One region of the Chlorobium sp. genome, then DNA from elsewhere that is predicted to be linked to it. Evidence: riboswitches for the same ligand, from Rfam matches in the RefSeq annotation. Region 1 holds a riboswitch; each other region holds the start of a gene.

Region 1 (3,689 bases):
CCGAGCCCGGCGCGAACATATTTCATCGGGCTCTCGACGCCGTACTTTGTTACCTCGGCTTCGAATTGACGGGTGTAACTGGCATAGCAGCGCAAGGAATAACGGTAGTCGGCCATCGCTCCGAAATCGCAGGAGAGTTCGAACTCCATGCCCCGCAGCCTGGCGCTTGCCGCATTGACATAGGTTTTGATCTTGCTGCCGTCGCTGGTGCTTTCCGTTGTGATGAAATCCTCCCATTCAGTATCGTAGTAGGTGACATCGGCCCGCAATCCCCGTTTCTCGTCGCTCCAGGTCAGACCGGCATCCCAGGTCACGCTCGTTTCCGGCTCCAGGTCCGGGTTGCCCCGCACCGTCCAGCCATAGGTATCGATATACTCCCCGGCCTTCTGCAACGCGGAGGGCGACACAAACGCCCGGCCGATGCTCGCATGGGTCTTCAGGGCAGGCAGTAATGAGTACTGGAAAGCCAGCGATGGGCTGAAAAACCCGTCATGCGTCTCTTCCGTATCCACGTCCGCGATCAGCGGCGTATCAAGCATGGCAAAGGTGCTCATGTCGTAACGCATTCCCGGAGTGACGACAAGCCGCCCGTCGAGGAACGAGAGCCCGGCTTCGGCAAAGAGGCCGAGGCTGCTGGTCCTGCCGTCCGGACTGTAGGGAGCGGCGGAAACCCCTGGAGCGCTGTGCCTTTGGGTTTTGTAGGTCGATGTATGGTAATCGACGCCGGCCGTCACGCGATGCCTGCCGATGGTTACGGCATCCTGCAGCTGAAAACCGTACTCCTCGTTTCGGCCTTCGAAATAGGCGTACGTCTTGCCCGAGGCGCTCTTCAGGTTTCGGCTCTCGTCTTCAGACCAGTAGGGCATGAATTTGACATGGTGTCGTCCCGCCGTACCGGTAAGGGAAATATCCGCGGTTTTGCGGAAGACATCCTTCAATCCGTCTTCATAATAACCCCAGATGGAACCGGGCGTATGAACCGACGGAGCGTTGAAAAACGCGCCGCGCAGGTCGAGCCTGAAACTGTCGCTGAGACGGTAGCCGATGCGGAGCGAACCGGAATTGCTGGAATAGGTGGAATTCCGCATGGCGCCGATCCCTTCCTCGACCATCTCCGGGGAGGGATCCGAGATGAGCGTGTTATTGCCGACCTTGTAATCCTCGTTCTGGCTGAAATACCGGAAACCGAGGTCGAAATCGAAACGGTCGCTGATCGAACCGCCGATCGCGCCGCTGCCGTCGAAGGTTTCGAAGCTGCCGTAGCCGAGCGATACCTTGCCTCTGATGGGTCCCTGGGACTTTTTCGAAATGAAGTTGATGGTGCCTCCCATGCCCTGCGATCCGTACAGTGCCGATGAAGGCCCTTTGATCACCTCGACCCGCTCGATCATGTTCATATCGACGGCGGCGAGGTTTCTCGTGCCAAGCGGCCTGCCGTCAAGCAGATACGAGACATACTCGGCATTGTAATACGAGCCGGCATTCGGAACGAATCCCCTGATCGAGACCCCCGAAAGCATGCCGGGATACTCGATGACGTCAACACCGGCAGTCTTCTTGAGCAGTTCCGAAGCACTTGCCGGATCGAGCGCCTCGATATCCTTGCCGGTGATCACCTCGATCTTGCGCGGTATGTTCTTCAGCTGTTCCTGGGAACGTGTCGACGAAACAACGATCTCGCCTGCCGAATGCGCGCTTTCGGCAAGGGCGACATTGAGCAGCTTCCCCTGACCGGGTTTGAGATACCGCGTTGCATAACCGATAGAGCTCACCGTCACCCGGCCCGCATCACCAGGAAGGGTCAGCGTGTATTCGCCGCGCGAATCGGTAACCGTCCCTGCGCCGCTCCCCTCGACCCGAATCGTTGCTCCGGGCAGAGGAGTGCCGTCATCGCGGCTGGTGACGACCCCGGTTATGACCCGGCTTTCGGCCGAGGCTTCCGGCACCCATACCGACACAAGTACGGCAAACAGTCCCGCCGTACGAAAAACTTTCTTGACTGAGTAGGATTTCATCGAGTTTTGTTTTGTGGTTGCACAATGCCAATGCGTTGTTGTTGCTGTCTGTCGGCCCCTTTCCCCCGAATGCAGGAAAGGGCCGGCCCTGCTGCGATAAGAGGGCGTCATCCATGCCGGACTCCGCCCGGACACGCTCTCTGCATGGTGCAGGCAACGGGCGCGGCATCGGAACCCTTCAGGCCTTGAGCCGAAAGGGAGAACGCTTCGCCACCGGAGAAACGGCAATGCCGCCTCCCTCCCGCCGGGAATATCATCTCTTGCTGTCATCTCTGTTCGCTTTTTTCCCGAAGCATTACTTCGTTACGGCAGGTCTTCTGACTCTCCCCATGCTTCCGGCCTTCCCGGTCCGCGGGCGCGGACCAGTGGCCTTTTCGGAAGCACCGCGCCGCCGGCGGATGCCGACGGAGGGATTACAGCAGCGGGCACTGTCCCGGATTTTCACCGGGTTCCCTTTTCATTCCGGCGCCTTGCAGCGCCGGAAACCGTAACTGAATAATTAAACGTTAGTTACTACTTGTTCTCTTCGACACAAGCCAAAGTGGACTTGGTGGACGAAATTCATCATTCATCATTCTCCTTTATCCTCCACTCACGTTTCCACCGCTCGACCTCATCGCCGGTGAAAATGTCGATCCGGCCGCCCTGAAACGCTCCTTCGACATCGCCGATCCGCTCTTCGAGATCTCCCTCGATGGAGAGGGCCGCCTGGCGCACCGCCTCGAGCAGGTCCGGCCTGGCATCCCAGAGTCCCCTCGCTTCGGCTTCGAGCAGTCGGCGGGTGATCTCTTCGAGCGCCCATGGGTTCTGCCGGCGGATCCATTCACGGTTCTCCTCGTTCTGCACGAAGGTCTCCACCACCTGCTCGAACACCCAGGTCTCCACCTCGCCCGTCGTGGCGCTCCATTTGAAGAGGTTGTTGATACGCGAAGCGAACCCCTGGGCTCCCTGGAAACCGTGCTCTTTCATGGATGCTATCCATGCCTCGTTGCAGAGCTTTGCGCGAACCGAACGCTCGGCCTCATCCCTGAAATCGCGGATATCGGGATTGCCGGGGCGGGTCGTATCGGCCCACCAGGTTTTCACGGCTTTTCCCGACAGCACCTTTGCGGCCGCCGCCATTCCCCCGGCGCTTGCGGCATAGCAGCCGCAGTCGAGCGCATCGTACTCCCCGGAGGTCTGCTTTATGCACGAGATTTCGACCCTTGCAAGCTGGCGGCTGAACAGGTCGTACGCCTTGACCCCCTGGTCGAGCTGCCCGCCGCCATAGGCGTAGCCGGAGTGGTTGATGTAGGTCTCGGCAAGGTCGCGCCGGTCGTTCCATGCCGACGCGTCGAGAGCGAGGGCCACCCCGTTGGCATAGGTGCCGGGCGGCGAGGAAAACACCCGGTAGAGCGACAGGCGCTGCATGAGCGAATCCTCCATCTTCCCGGCGTGGGACTCCTGCAGCGCGGCAAGCTGCTCGAGGGTGTGCTTCCTGACGAAATTGGATTCCGCCGGTTCCTCCTCGAGGGCGCTGACGGCGGCGACCGCCCTGTCGATGAGCGCAAGAAAATGGGGAACCATATCGCGAACGATGCTGCTGGTCTCGATGGTGACATCGATCCTCGGCCTCGGCATAGCGACACCGTCGATGGTGATCGCCAGCTCGTCGAGAGGCGTGAGGGCGATCGC
Region 2 (3,689 bases), on a different contig from region 1:
CGCTTTTTCGGACGCACATCCAGAGGGATGTCGATCATGACCACCGTTCTGGTCCTGTTTTTCAGCGCCGCCGATGCCTGCGCATGGCATGACCGGACGCATATGGCCGTCGCCCAGGCTGCGGGGTTCGAACGCTGGTACAGCGCCGCGGCTCCCGATGTGGTGAAGTCGAGGGATATGTTCAGGCCCGTCGAGGAGAAGAACCACTACTACAACAACAACGCAGACAGGAAAGTGACGGCGCGGATGGTCATGGAGCAGGTGGAGCGCTTCAACCTGCCTGATGACGAAGAGGGGCACCTTTACGGGGCGATTATCGGTTCCGTCAGGGACTATAAAAAGCTGAGTGCGACCGGCAAGTATGCCGACTATCCGCTCGTGTTCTGCGCCCACTATGCCGGCGATCTCTCCATGCCGCTGCACAATACCGTCTACGACGACTTCAACAGGGAGCGCCACGGCGTCAACGACGGCATTATCGAATGCAACGCCCTGAACAATATCGGCTATATCCAGCGGAGCATGTACGATATCCGTATCGAAAGCGAGGAGGATCTTGCCCGCGAAATCGCACGGGTTGCCGAAACCGCCCGCAGGCTTGGCCGGAAGATCAGAAAAGAGAACCGCAACATGACCCAGGCCGAGACCTATACGCAGGTCATTCACAGCGCGTCGCTCTTCAGGGCCATTCTTCGCTACGTCGGAAAGAACCCCTGCTGATCAATACCTAAAACATGGCAAGCCAGGAACAGCTTTCGGTTCTCCTGCGGGGAGTCGCCTCATGGAACCTGTGGCGCCGTCAGAATGGCATGGCGTATCCGGACCTCCAGGGCGCGGATCTCCAGGGCTTCGACCTCCGTGATGCCGACCTGAGCGGCGCGAGTCTTTCCGGAGCGAATCTGCGGGATTCGGACCTCGGCGGAGCCGATCTCAGGGGGGCCGATCTCGATGGTGCGGATCTTGGAGGAGCCCGGCTGAGCAAAAGCACGATCGACATCAATACCCGGTACGAAACCCTGCTGGGGTGCGATATCGGCGTCAACGGTTTTTATTCCGCCCCGACCGATTCCGCGGCGCTCATGCGTCTCGATCCTCCGGGAAACTCCATGCAGGGGTCCAATGCCGAGGCGGTGATCGAGAGTCTCCGGCAGGCCAGAAAACTCCATACCTTTTCCATGATCCTTGCCGGCATCGGCCTCCTGTTCATCGTCATCCGGCCGAAATCGATATCCCTTCCGTACCTGTCAGGCTCCTTCAAGTTCGATGACCTCAGCTATGCCTTTCTTGCCGCCCTGCTCTCGACCGGCCTCCTGAGTCTTGTGGCTACCTTCATCGACTCGGCCCTGCAGGGTGCGCGCTATCTCAACGACCGCCGTTCGGTCATGACCGTCGGGCATTTCCCCTGGGTGCTTTCAAAATATGAGCAGAATCCGGAGGTCCGCCGTCAGTCGAAAATCCTGCGGTTTTTTCTCAGTTTCCATCCGCTGGTCTATCTCTACTTTTTCGTCAAGTGGGATGCGCTGTTTTCCGGCGACTGGGCAGGGGTTGTCAGTCACTACCAGGAGCTTCCCGTCGTGCTCGGCGAATGGCTGCTGCCGGTTTTCTATGTGATGCTTTTCAGGCTTTGCCTGCGGATTTTCAGGCTTTCCGCCGGCTTTCAGAAGCCGATTCTTTTCGACGCCGAAACCGAACGGGAGCGGCGCTCCGACATGGAGCGTCTCGCCCATGCCGTTGAAGCGCAGGCTGCGGAGATCGCCGCACTCGCCACCCTCCTGCGGGAGGAAAAAGAGCGGTGAGGGATTGACAGGGAGCGGTCGGGGTCGGGCATTATCAGGCTCTTGGTGTTGAACGCTCTCCGGAGTTCGATCGATGCTGCAGGGGAATTCGTGCCATGGCCCGAAAATCACCATCCTGTTTTGCCTGCCGGTGAAAAATCGTTACACTTCAGCAATTCATTCGATAGTACGGTGCCGGATGCGTAATGCTGCCGGATAATAGGGAAGTACGTCTGAATCGTATACTGTACCCGCAACTGTAAGATGGTTTGCCGTGAGTCGATACGGACAGCTCTGTCCGGATGGTCGTTGCGGTTCGCGGGCATGCACTCTGCCGATTCCAGATACCACGGGAAAAGCAGGGGAAGGATGCCGCAGGAAAAAGCGTCGGAAGTCGATGCAACCGTCGAAGTCAGGAAACCTGCCGTAATTGCTTGTCGCCGATCGGCTTCGGGAATAGAGCCGGGTGACCTTTTCAGCCGTCTGATCTTTTTTTATTTCATGATCTTTTTTCGTCAGTATGGTGAGGTTATATTATCCATACTATTGCCCCCCTAAAGACAGTAGCAATGGCTTGCAAGCTTGTTGTCCGGGTAAGGTAACTTATTGAATATAAAGGGTTTACCTATCAACAATCATTTATCGATTCTGGAGACTTCATATGAAAATCGCCCGCCTGTTTACCTCTCCCGGAGAGAACGTCTACGACCGTTTCGAGTACACCCTCCGTTCATCCGTGCTGCGTAATCCGGACGGCTCGAAGGTGTTTGAACTGAACGATATCGAGGTGCCGAAACACTGGTCGCAGGTGGCGGCCGATATTCTCGCCCAGAAATATTTCCGCAAGACAGGGGTACCCCGGCGTGATGCTGACGGAAACGCGGTGCTCGACGAAACGGGCCAGCCTGTAACCGGCAGCGAGCGCTCCATCAAGGAGGTCGTGCACCGTCTTGCCGGATGCTGGAAGGAGTGGGGCGAAAAGAACCGTTATTTCGATTCGCCCGACGACGCGCAGGCTTTCTACGACGAGGTCGCCTATATGCTGCTCCGCCAGATGGGCGCACCCAACTCTCCCCAGTGGTTCAATACCGGACTGAACTTCGCCTACGGCATCGACGGACCCGCTCAGGGGCACTTCTATGTCGATCCGGCAACCGGCCAGACCAGGGAGTCCGAAGACGCCTATTCCCGTCCCCAGGCCCATGCCTGTTTCATCCAGTCGGTCAATGACGATCTGGTCAACGACGGGGGCATTTTCGATCTTGCCGTGCGCGAAGCGAGAGTGTTCAAGTTCGGCAGTGGATCGGGCACCAACTACTCGAACCTGCGTTCATCCGGCGAAAAACTCAGCGGCGGCGGCAGCTCTTCGGGGCTGATGAGCTTTCTCAAGATATTCGATTCGGCGGCCGGAGCCATCAAGTCCGGCGGAACCACCCGTCGCGCGGCCAAAATGGTGATTGTCGATATCGACCACCCGGACGTGGAGCGCTTCATCGAGTGGAAGGCGCGTGAAGAGGACAAGGTAGCTTCACTGGTGGCCGGTTCGAGGATCTGCTCCCGTTTTCTCAAGGCGATTGTCGACGAAGCCATTGCCAACGGCTCCGACCGTTCCGAAAACATGAAGCTGCAGCTTCTCATCAGGAACGCTCTTTCGCGGGCCGTGCCGATGAACTATATCCTCAGGGTGCTTGCCCTGGTCGATCAGGGTTACACCACCCTCGACTTCGACGAATACGATACGCATTACGAATCCGAAGCCTACCAGACCGTCGGCGGCCAGAACTCGAACAACACCGTCAGGGTCACCAACGCCTTCATGAAAGCCGTCGAAAACGACGATATGTGGGTGCTCCGCGAGCGTACGACCGGCAAAACCGCAAGAGCCGTGAAAGCCCGCGACCTCTGGGAAAAAAT
Region 3 (3,689 bases), on a different contig from region 1:
ACTCTCCCGTATAGGCAAGATTGAACACGCCGCTGAATCCTCTCCGGTCGCTGATCCTCAAGCCGACGGTAGCGTTCCATTCCGGGGTATAGAGCAGGCGATCTCCCGTCGAATCGTCCTCGAATTCCGTCAGATAAACAAAGCTGGCATAGGGGCTGAACTGCCAGTTGCTGCCGAACGGCTCAAAGGCATACGACACGTCGCCTTCGAATCCTGAAATCTTCGCTCCGTCAAGATTTTCCCAGGACGAAACGCCGCTCCCGAGACTGACCGACTGAATCTTGTTTTTAAAATCCGTGGTGAACCAGGTTAACGAGGAGGCGAACCGGCCATCGGCAACATCAACGCCGACTTCGCAGGTTGTGCTCTCTTCAGGCTCGAGATCGGCGTTGCCGACATAGTTGATGCCATAAGAAACGTAATCGGCGGCCAGTTCCCTCGATGCGGGCATCTTGAACCCTTCGGCATAGGATGCCCGCAGCTTGATGCCGTCAGCGACATGCCAGGCAATACCGTAATTCATAACGAAGTTATCGGCATCACGGCTCGATTCCGACGAATCCTCATAGCCCTGGGAGGTCAAGTCATACGTATCGTAACGAAATCCGGCGGAAAGCACCAGATGCTTGTCGAAAAGAAAGCCGTTGAGCAGCAGAAACTCCGCCATGTTATCGTATTCAGACTTGTACGGAGCATAAGGAGTCGAGACCTCTTCGTAATTGACCCAGTCCAGGCCTGCCGTGGCGCGGAAAAAGTCGTGATTGTACGTCAGCTGCGCCTGGGCTCCCTTGTGATCGACTTCCGACGTGTACGGAGTATCGTCATCCCAGTAATCGGGATTGCTTCCGGTCGGGTCGTACCAGACATCGGAGTCGCGTCCGGTAAAATATCTGGCCATCCAGGAGAGGCTGCTGTCGGCAGTCCGTCCCTCGTACACGATATCCGTCGAATAATTCTCCTTTTCGAACGAGTCGTCAAGATCGTTCTGGCTCAGATAGCTTGAAGAACCGCCATCGCCAACCTTGAAATAGGTGTAGTTCACTCCGATTCTATGCCCGGGAGTGAACTCGTAACCGATGTTCAGGCTGCCGGAGGTCTGGTCGTCATATGCCGTATTGTAGTACGTTTTTCCCGATCCGGTTTTATAATCCCCCATTTCGGCAAGTGAAACACTTCCCGAAAAGTCCAGGTTCCCGACTTTCCCCGAGGTTCCGAGCGTTGTCCGGGTATAATCGCTGCTCCCGATCTCCTGGGCAAACGAGAGCGTCGGAACGCCCGACCCTTTCGCCGTAATCACGTTCACAACGCCGCCGATGGCTGCGGAACCGTACTGGACGGCTGCCGGGCCACGAATGATTTCGACACGTTCGATCTCGCCGACCGCAATCTTGGCGAGGTTTCCCGTGCCCGCCCTGCGACCGTTGAGCAGCACGAGTACCTTACCCATAAGATCGTTGCCGTGCGATTCCGTCCTGAAACCCCTGATTCCGATACCAGTCAGCGTTCCCGTGTATTTTACGACGGCGCCGATGTTTTTTTCCGCGAGCAGGTCTCCGAGATCCTTTGCCGATGACTGTTTGATCTCCTCTTTGCTGATGACGGTAATGTTCGTTGTTACATTTTTCTTTTCTTCCTCGACGCGGCTCGAGGTAACGACCAGTTCACTGCCGGTAAAGCTTTTCGTCGTCTCTTCGGCAAGAAGCCCCCTGCTGCAGAGCAGCCCGGCCAGCACAAGCAGGCATACTTTTTTGTTCATCGATGTTGGTCCTGTTTTCAGTTTGAAAAAAACATAAACTGACAGGGGTTAAAAAGGCAGCGCATAACGGTTCGAGCAGTGCCGACCTGTTTTTCCAGGAGTCGTTTCCGGAACCACGAACACCGCGCCGGGAACGAAAACGTCCTGCGCCGGTTCTGGCAAACCCATGAATCGTATCCTGCAAAAAGATCAAAACGGTAAGCAATGCAAAAGAAGTACAGCTTTGCCCCGACTATAACCCGTAGTCCGATCTTGTAATGCAAAAATAACTGGCAGGTCTCCTGACTATCACGGCTTGTCTCCGTTCCGGCCTTCCCGCAGTTTTCCTGGGCGGAAAACGATGCAGTGACCTGAAACGACTGCTGCCCTCATGCATGTGGCCATGAACGACTTCAGCAGTATACCGTTGTACAGTTGCGGGTACAGTGTACGACTTTCACGTACTTCCCTATTCTCCGGCTTTTAAACCGGCACCAGCTACGACGAAAGAACAGTTCTGAACATAAGAAAAATACCGGATAAAAAAAACAGCGGCAAGAGTCATCGCTCCCTGCCCCACTCTTTGATCGCCCTCCTTGCCGATCCAATGGAAAATGCCTCCTCGCTGAACCGGAAACCGTCCTTTTCCTTCAGGATTTCCATCAGATGACCGATCCTCGGCAGACGAAGTCCGGCCTGACGCACCTTATCCCTCCGGGTGAACACCTCCTCCGGCGAGCCTTCGAAAAGAACCCTGCCGGCTTCCATGACACAGACGTGATCACAGAAAAGCGGCACCATTTCGATGTCGTGCGTGGCGATAATCACCGACATGCCCGATTGCCGCTGCATGGCTTTGACGAGCTGCATGATTTCCGCCGCGCCTTTCGGATCGAGACCCGCGGTCGGCTCGTCAAGAAGCAGGAGAGAGGGTTCCATGGCGAGCACCCCTGCCATGGCGACCCTTTTTTTCTGACCGAAGCTCAGCCGGTGCACCGGCTTGCCCTCGAGGGCCTCGATCCCGGTATTCCGCATGGCCACGGCAACGCGCTTCCGGATTTCATCTTCCGGCAGCCCCTCGTTACAGAGTCCGAAGGAGATGTCCTGAAAAACGCTGCTCGAAAAAAGCTGGACATCGGGATTCTGGAACACCATTCCCACCTGACGGCGCAGCATGGCAAGTCCTTTCCGGCTGTAGGACACAGGAACCCCCCTGAAAAGCACCGTTCCGGATTGCGGCCGGACGATCCCGTTGCAGGCAAGGAGCAGCGAGGATTTGCCCGCGCCGTTGCTGCCGAGCAGCGCGGTGAGCTTCCCCCGTTCCGCCCTGAAATCGACGCCGTTCAATGCCTGCGAACCGTCCGGATAGGTGTAGTGCAGCTCCCGGGCTTCAAGAATTGTCTGAGCCGTCACCATGGAAACATCTCCGGATACCGCCAGATGAGCAAAAGGGCGGCGGCAAGCAGGCCGTGAACTCCGGCAAGCAGCAGCATAAAGGAACGGGGCCGTTCACAAGGCTCGTGAAGCACCCTGAGCGTCCCCGCATAACCCCGGCATTCAAGCGCCGTATAGCACTCGTCGGCGCGCCTTGCGGCCATGAGAAAAAGCGCCGAGGAAAGCGCCGCAAGCGAACGGAACGATGCCCGCAGATCGACATAGCCCAGACGGGACTCCTGCGCCAGACGGATCCGTCCGGCGCTGTCGAGCAGAATGAAGAGAAACCGGTAGACGAGGCCTGCCATCTCGATAAGGAGCTCCGGAACGCGCAGCCGCCGCGCCGCATGAAAAAGGGTTTCGGGAGGGGTGGTAAGCGCGATGAAATACATGCAGGAAACCGACCCCATGGCCCGGAAAAACAGCCGAAGGGCCCTGTCGAGTCCCGACGCCGTCAGACCGGCGTAAACGCCGCCAACCGGCATGGCGACGGCAAACCGGTCCGGATCGGGACTGAAAT
Region 4 (3,689 bases), on a different contig from region 1:
GCAGATTGTCCGAAAAATCGGAAAATCGGGCCGAACCGTCTTTCTGACTACCCATTACATCGAAGAGGCGGAAATGCTCTGTGACCGCATCGGGATTCTGCGCAAGGGCCAATTGATGGTCCTTGACACGCCATCGGCATTGATGAACATGGTCGGAGCCTATGCCGTGGACCAGATCGACGATGCCGGCAACCTGATTCAGCATTCCGCCAACAGCCGGGAGGAGGCGCATGAAATCGTCTGCGGTCTGGAAAATGGCGGAACGGTAAGAAAAACCAATCTTGAAGATGTTTTCATAAAATTGACCGGAGAACGAATCGAATGAACCTGACCGGCTGGTATCCCGTGTTTCTGAGGGAAATGCTGCTTTTTAAGAGAAAGCTGCTGAAGGTGAGTTATCTGGTGTCGGCCATGATGGTGCCGCTGATCTACCTGATCGTTTTCGGTTTCGGTCTTGGCCGCAACGTGCATCTTTCCAGCGGGGACTATCTTGCTTTTCTGATTCCCGGACTGGTCGCCATGAGCTCCATGACCAATTCATACAGCTGGATCGCCGGAGCCCTTAATCTGAACCGGGTCTATTTCAAGACCTTTCAGGTGCTCGTTCAGGCCCCGATTACAGCAGGCGGCATCATGCTTGGCGAGGTTCTTGCCGGCATGGTCAAAGGGCTTTTCGCCGCCTCGCTCCTGATCGGCATGGGCCTGTTTCTGCACGGTTCGTTCACCCTGACCCCGTTTCTGCTTCTGGCTACCCTGCTGAACTGTTTCATGTTTGCCTGTCTTGGCGTGATTATCGGCATGGTGGCCAAAAGTCATGAAGAAACCTCGACGTACAACAATTTCCTGATTCTTCCCATGTCGTTCTTCAGCGGCACCTTTTTCCCGCTGGACCGAGTTCCTGTGGTATTGAAGTGGTTCATTTACCTGTTTCCGCTGAGCCATACGAATATCCTGATACGCAAGACCTCGTTCGATACCCCGGCACTCGTCTCCTTGCTGGCGATGGGCGTCTACACGCTTGTTTTTCTTGTGGTCGGGACGCGATTGATCAGTAACTACGGCGAATGAATCTGCGGACGGGTTTTGCTGAACAGGCTGATGGGTGAAGATCGTGAGCAGTGAGTGGTGGGCGGTGAGCAGGAGCCGGAAGCGTGGCGGTGGTGGATGCGGTCAATCCTGCACGGCGTTAAAATCGTTGACGGTTATTGAATTATTTTTTTACATTCGTTTGAACTGTTCTTTTTTTACTGATGAAGCTGGATACCCCATAAAAAGGGTTTAATAGGGAATCACGTGAAAATCGTGAGCTGACGCGCAACTGTAAAGCCGACCGAGTGTTGTGCAGCGTTATACCACTGTTCCGAACGATGCGGAATGGGAAGGTGCTGCAGAACCGGCAAGCCAGGAGACCTGTCCCGCTTCTTTTCTTGTAACATGCTTTCGCGGAACAAAGCATTTATGAGCGATTACGGCTTCAGGTGCTTCTTCCTGCAGGCTTCTATCCCTCCTACGATTCTTTTCCCGCGTAAGCGTACAAAACGGTTGGTCAACACACCACAGACGTATGCTTACACACGCACTTGGCTATCCTCGTATCGGCGCCTCCAGAGGCATGAAAAAAGCCTGCGAACGCTATTGGTCGGGCGCTCTCGACGAAACGGCCCTGCTTGCAGCTTCGCTTGACGAAAAACAGTATCGCTGGAAGGTTCAGCAGGATGCCGGAATGGACCTGATACCGAGCAACGACTTCTCCCTCTATGATCAGGTTCAGGACATGAGCTTCATGCTCGGCGCGGTTCCTGAACGCTACGCGCCACTCCGGCAGCATCTCTCCGATCTCGATCTCTACTTCGCCATGTGCCGGGGCTACCAGCAGTCCGGTTTCGACGTGAAGGCGATGGAGATGACCAAATGGTTCGATACCAATTACCACTACCTTGTTCCGGAATTCACCGCAACGCAGCACTTCTGCTACTCTTCGCGGAAAGCCGTCGAAGAGTTTCTCGAAGCCAAAGCATTCGGGGTGGCTGCGCCGAAGACGGTCCTGATCGGGCCGATGAGCTATCTCCTGCTCGGACGGGAGAAAGGGGAGGGCTTTCACCGTCTCGATCTCATCGAGCGCCTGCTTCCGGTTTATGTGGCTATTCTCGAGGATTTGCGCCATGCCGGCTGTTTCTGGCTGCAGTTCGACGAACCTTTTCTGGTAACCGATCTCGACGGGAAAACGCGCGAGGCTTACCGTGAGGTCTACCGGTATCTGAAGCAGCATTTTCCGGATATGCATTTTCTGCTCGCCACCTATTTCGAAGGTCTCGGCGACAATCTCCGGACGGCGCTCTCACTGCCGGTCGATACCCTGCATGTCGATACCCTGCGCGGCTTTCCTGATCTTCCGCTTCTCTTCGATCTTCTTCCCGCAGCCATGAACCTTTCGCTCGGGCTCATCGACGGAAGGAACATCTGGAAAGGCAGGCTCGAAGAGTCTCTCGGCCTGCTCGGTCTGGCCGTAAAGTCGCTTGGCGGAGAGCGCGTCATGGTTTCCTCGTCGTGCTCGCTGTTGCATGTTCCATACGATCTCGAGCTCGAGCCCGAAAACGGTCCGCTGCCGGGTTTTCTCAGGCCATGGCTTTCCTTTGCGCGCCAGAAGCTCGATGAAATCCGGCTGCTTGCCGATCTTATGGGCGAAGAGGTTTCGGACGGGGCTTTCCATGCGCTTTCCGACCATCTGAAGGCGTCGGACGAGCGGGCGCATTCACCGTTTCTTTCCAACGAGGAGGTATGCAGACGGGTCGAGGCATTTGCCGGTCGGAAGGTCGGCAGGCCTGAACCCTTTCATGAGCGGGCGGTCATTCAGGAGGAGCTGCTGCATCTGCCGCTCCTTCCTGTCACGATGATCGGCTCGCTGCCGCAGACGCCCCGGCTTCGTTCGCTGCGCAGGCGGTACCGGGAGGGTGCTCTTTCCCTGGAGGAGTACGAGTCGGCAGTAAGGGAGCTTATCGCCGATGCGATTGCGTGGCAGGAGTCGGCGGGCCTCGATGTTCTGGTTCACGGAGAGTTCGAGCGCACCGATATGGTGGAATATTTCGCCGGGTACCTCAACGGGGTGGCCTTTACGGCAAACGGATGGGTGCAGAGTTACGGGACCAGAGCCGTGAAGCCTCCGGTCATTTACGGCGACGTCAGCAGGAAAGGGCCAATGACCGTCGAGTGGACGGTGTATGCACAGAGCCTGACGACGAAGCCGGTCAAGGGGATGCTGACCGGTCCTGCGACGATCCTGAAATGGTCGTTCGTCAGGGATGACCAGCCGCTGCATGAGACCGCCATGCAGGTGGCTCTTGCCCTGCGCGATGAGGTTCTCGATCTCGAGATGGCCGGGATAGGCATCATTCAGATCGACGAGCCGGGAGTCCGGGAGGGGTTGCCGCTCCGGAACTCCTTGCGCCAGGAGTATCTGGAATGGGTTGTCAGGGCCTTTGCCCTTGCCTCAGGCGGCGTCGCTCCCGCAACCCAGATACATACGCACATGTGCTACGCCGATTACGCCTCCATTCTCGACGCCCTCGTCCGGATGGATGCCGACGTGCTGACCATAGAGACGGCCCGTTCCGATATGGGGGTACTGGCCGCTTTCGCGGCCTCCGGCTATCAGAACCAGCTCGGCCCCGGTATTTACGATATTCACTCCC

Evidence for each region. A riboswitch is a leader RNA that binds a small molecule or an ion and turns the genes downstream of it on or off. The one in region 1 is predicted to bind cobalamin.
Region 2: it holds a riboswitch for cobalamin, as region 1 does, so the genes downstream of both, WBP50_RS06630 (vitamin B12-dependent ribonucleotide reductase) here and WBP50_RS10695 (TonB-dependent receptor) in region 1, are expected to answer to the same signal.
Region 3: it holds a riboswitch for cobalamin, as region 1 does, so the genes downstream of both, WBP50_RS01015 (TonB-dependent receptor) here and WBP50_RS10695 (TonB-dependent receptor) in region 1, are expected to answer to the same signal.
Region 4: it holds a riboswitch for cobalamin, as region 1 does, so the genes downstream of both, metE (5-methyltetrahydropteroyltriglutamate--homocysteine S-methyltransferase) here and WBP50_RS10695 (TonB-dependent receptor) in region 1, are expected to answer to the same signal.

Annotation. Positions count from the first base shown of each region.
Region 1 is NZ_JBAWHG010000061.1:2,595-6,283, forward strand. Features, by position in the region: gene WBP50_RS10695 (TonB-dependent receptor) at 1-2,015, opposite strand, end outside; cobalamin riboswitch at 2,306-2,520, opposite strand; gene WBP50_RS10700 (cobaltochelatase subunit CobN) at 2,580-3,689, opposite strand, start outside.
Region 2 is NZ_JBAWHG010000040.1:46,412-50,100, forward strand. Features, by position in the region: gene WBP50_RS06620 (hypothetical protein) at 1-720, shown strand, start outside; gene WBP50_RS06625 (pentapeptide repeat-containing protein) at 735-1,796, shown strand; cobalamin riboswitch at 1,949-2,218, shown strand; gene WBP50_RS06630 (vitamin B12-dependent ribonucleotide reductase) at 2,437-3,689, shown strand, end outside.
Region 3 is NZ_JBAWHG010000009.1:5,426-9,114, forward strand. Features, by position in the region: gene WBP50_RS01015 (TonB-dependent receptor) at 1-1,756, opposite strand, end outside; cobalamin riboswitch at 2,011-2,249, opposite strand; gene WBP50_RS01020 (ATP-binding cassette domain-containing protein) at 2,297-3,151, opposite strand; gene cbiQ (cobalt ECF transporter T component CbiQ) at 3,145-3,689, opposite strand, start outside.
Region 4 is NZ_JBAWHG010000009.1:14,438-18,126, reverse strand. Features, by position in the region: gene WBP50_RS01065 (ABC transporter ATP-binding protein) at 1-325, shown strand, start outside; gene WBP50_RS01060 (ABC transporter permease) at 322-1,068, shown strand; cobalamin riboswitch at 1,242-1,432, shown strand; gene metE (5-methyltetrahydropteroyltriglutamate--homocysteine S-methyltransferase) at 1,565-3,689, shown strand, end outside.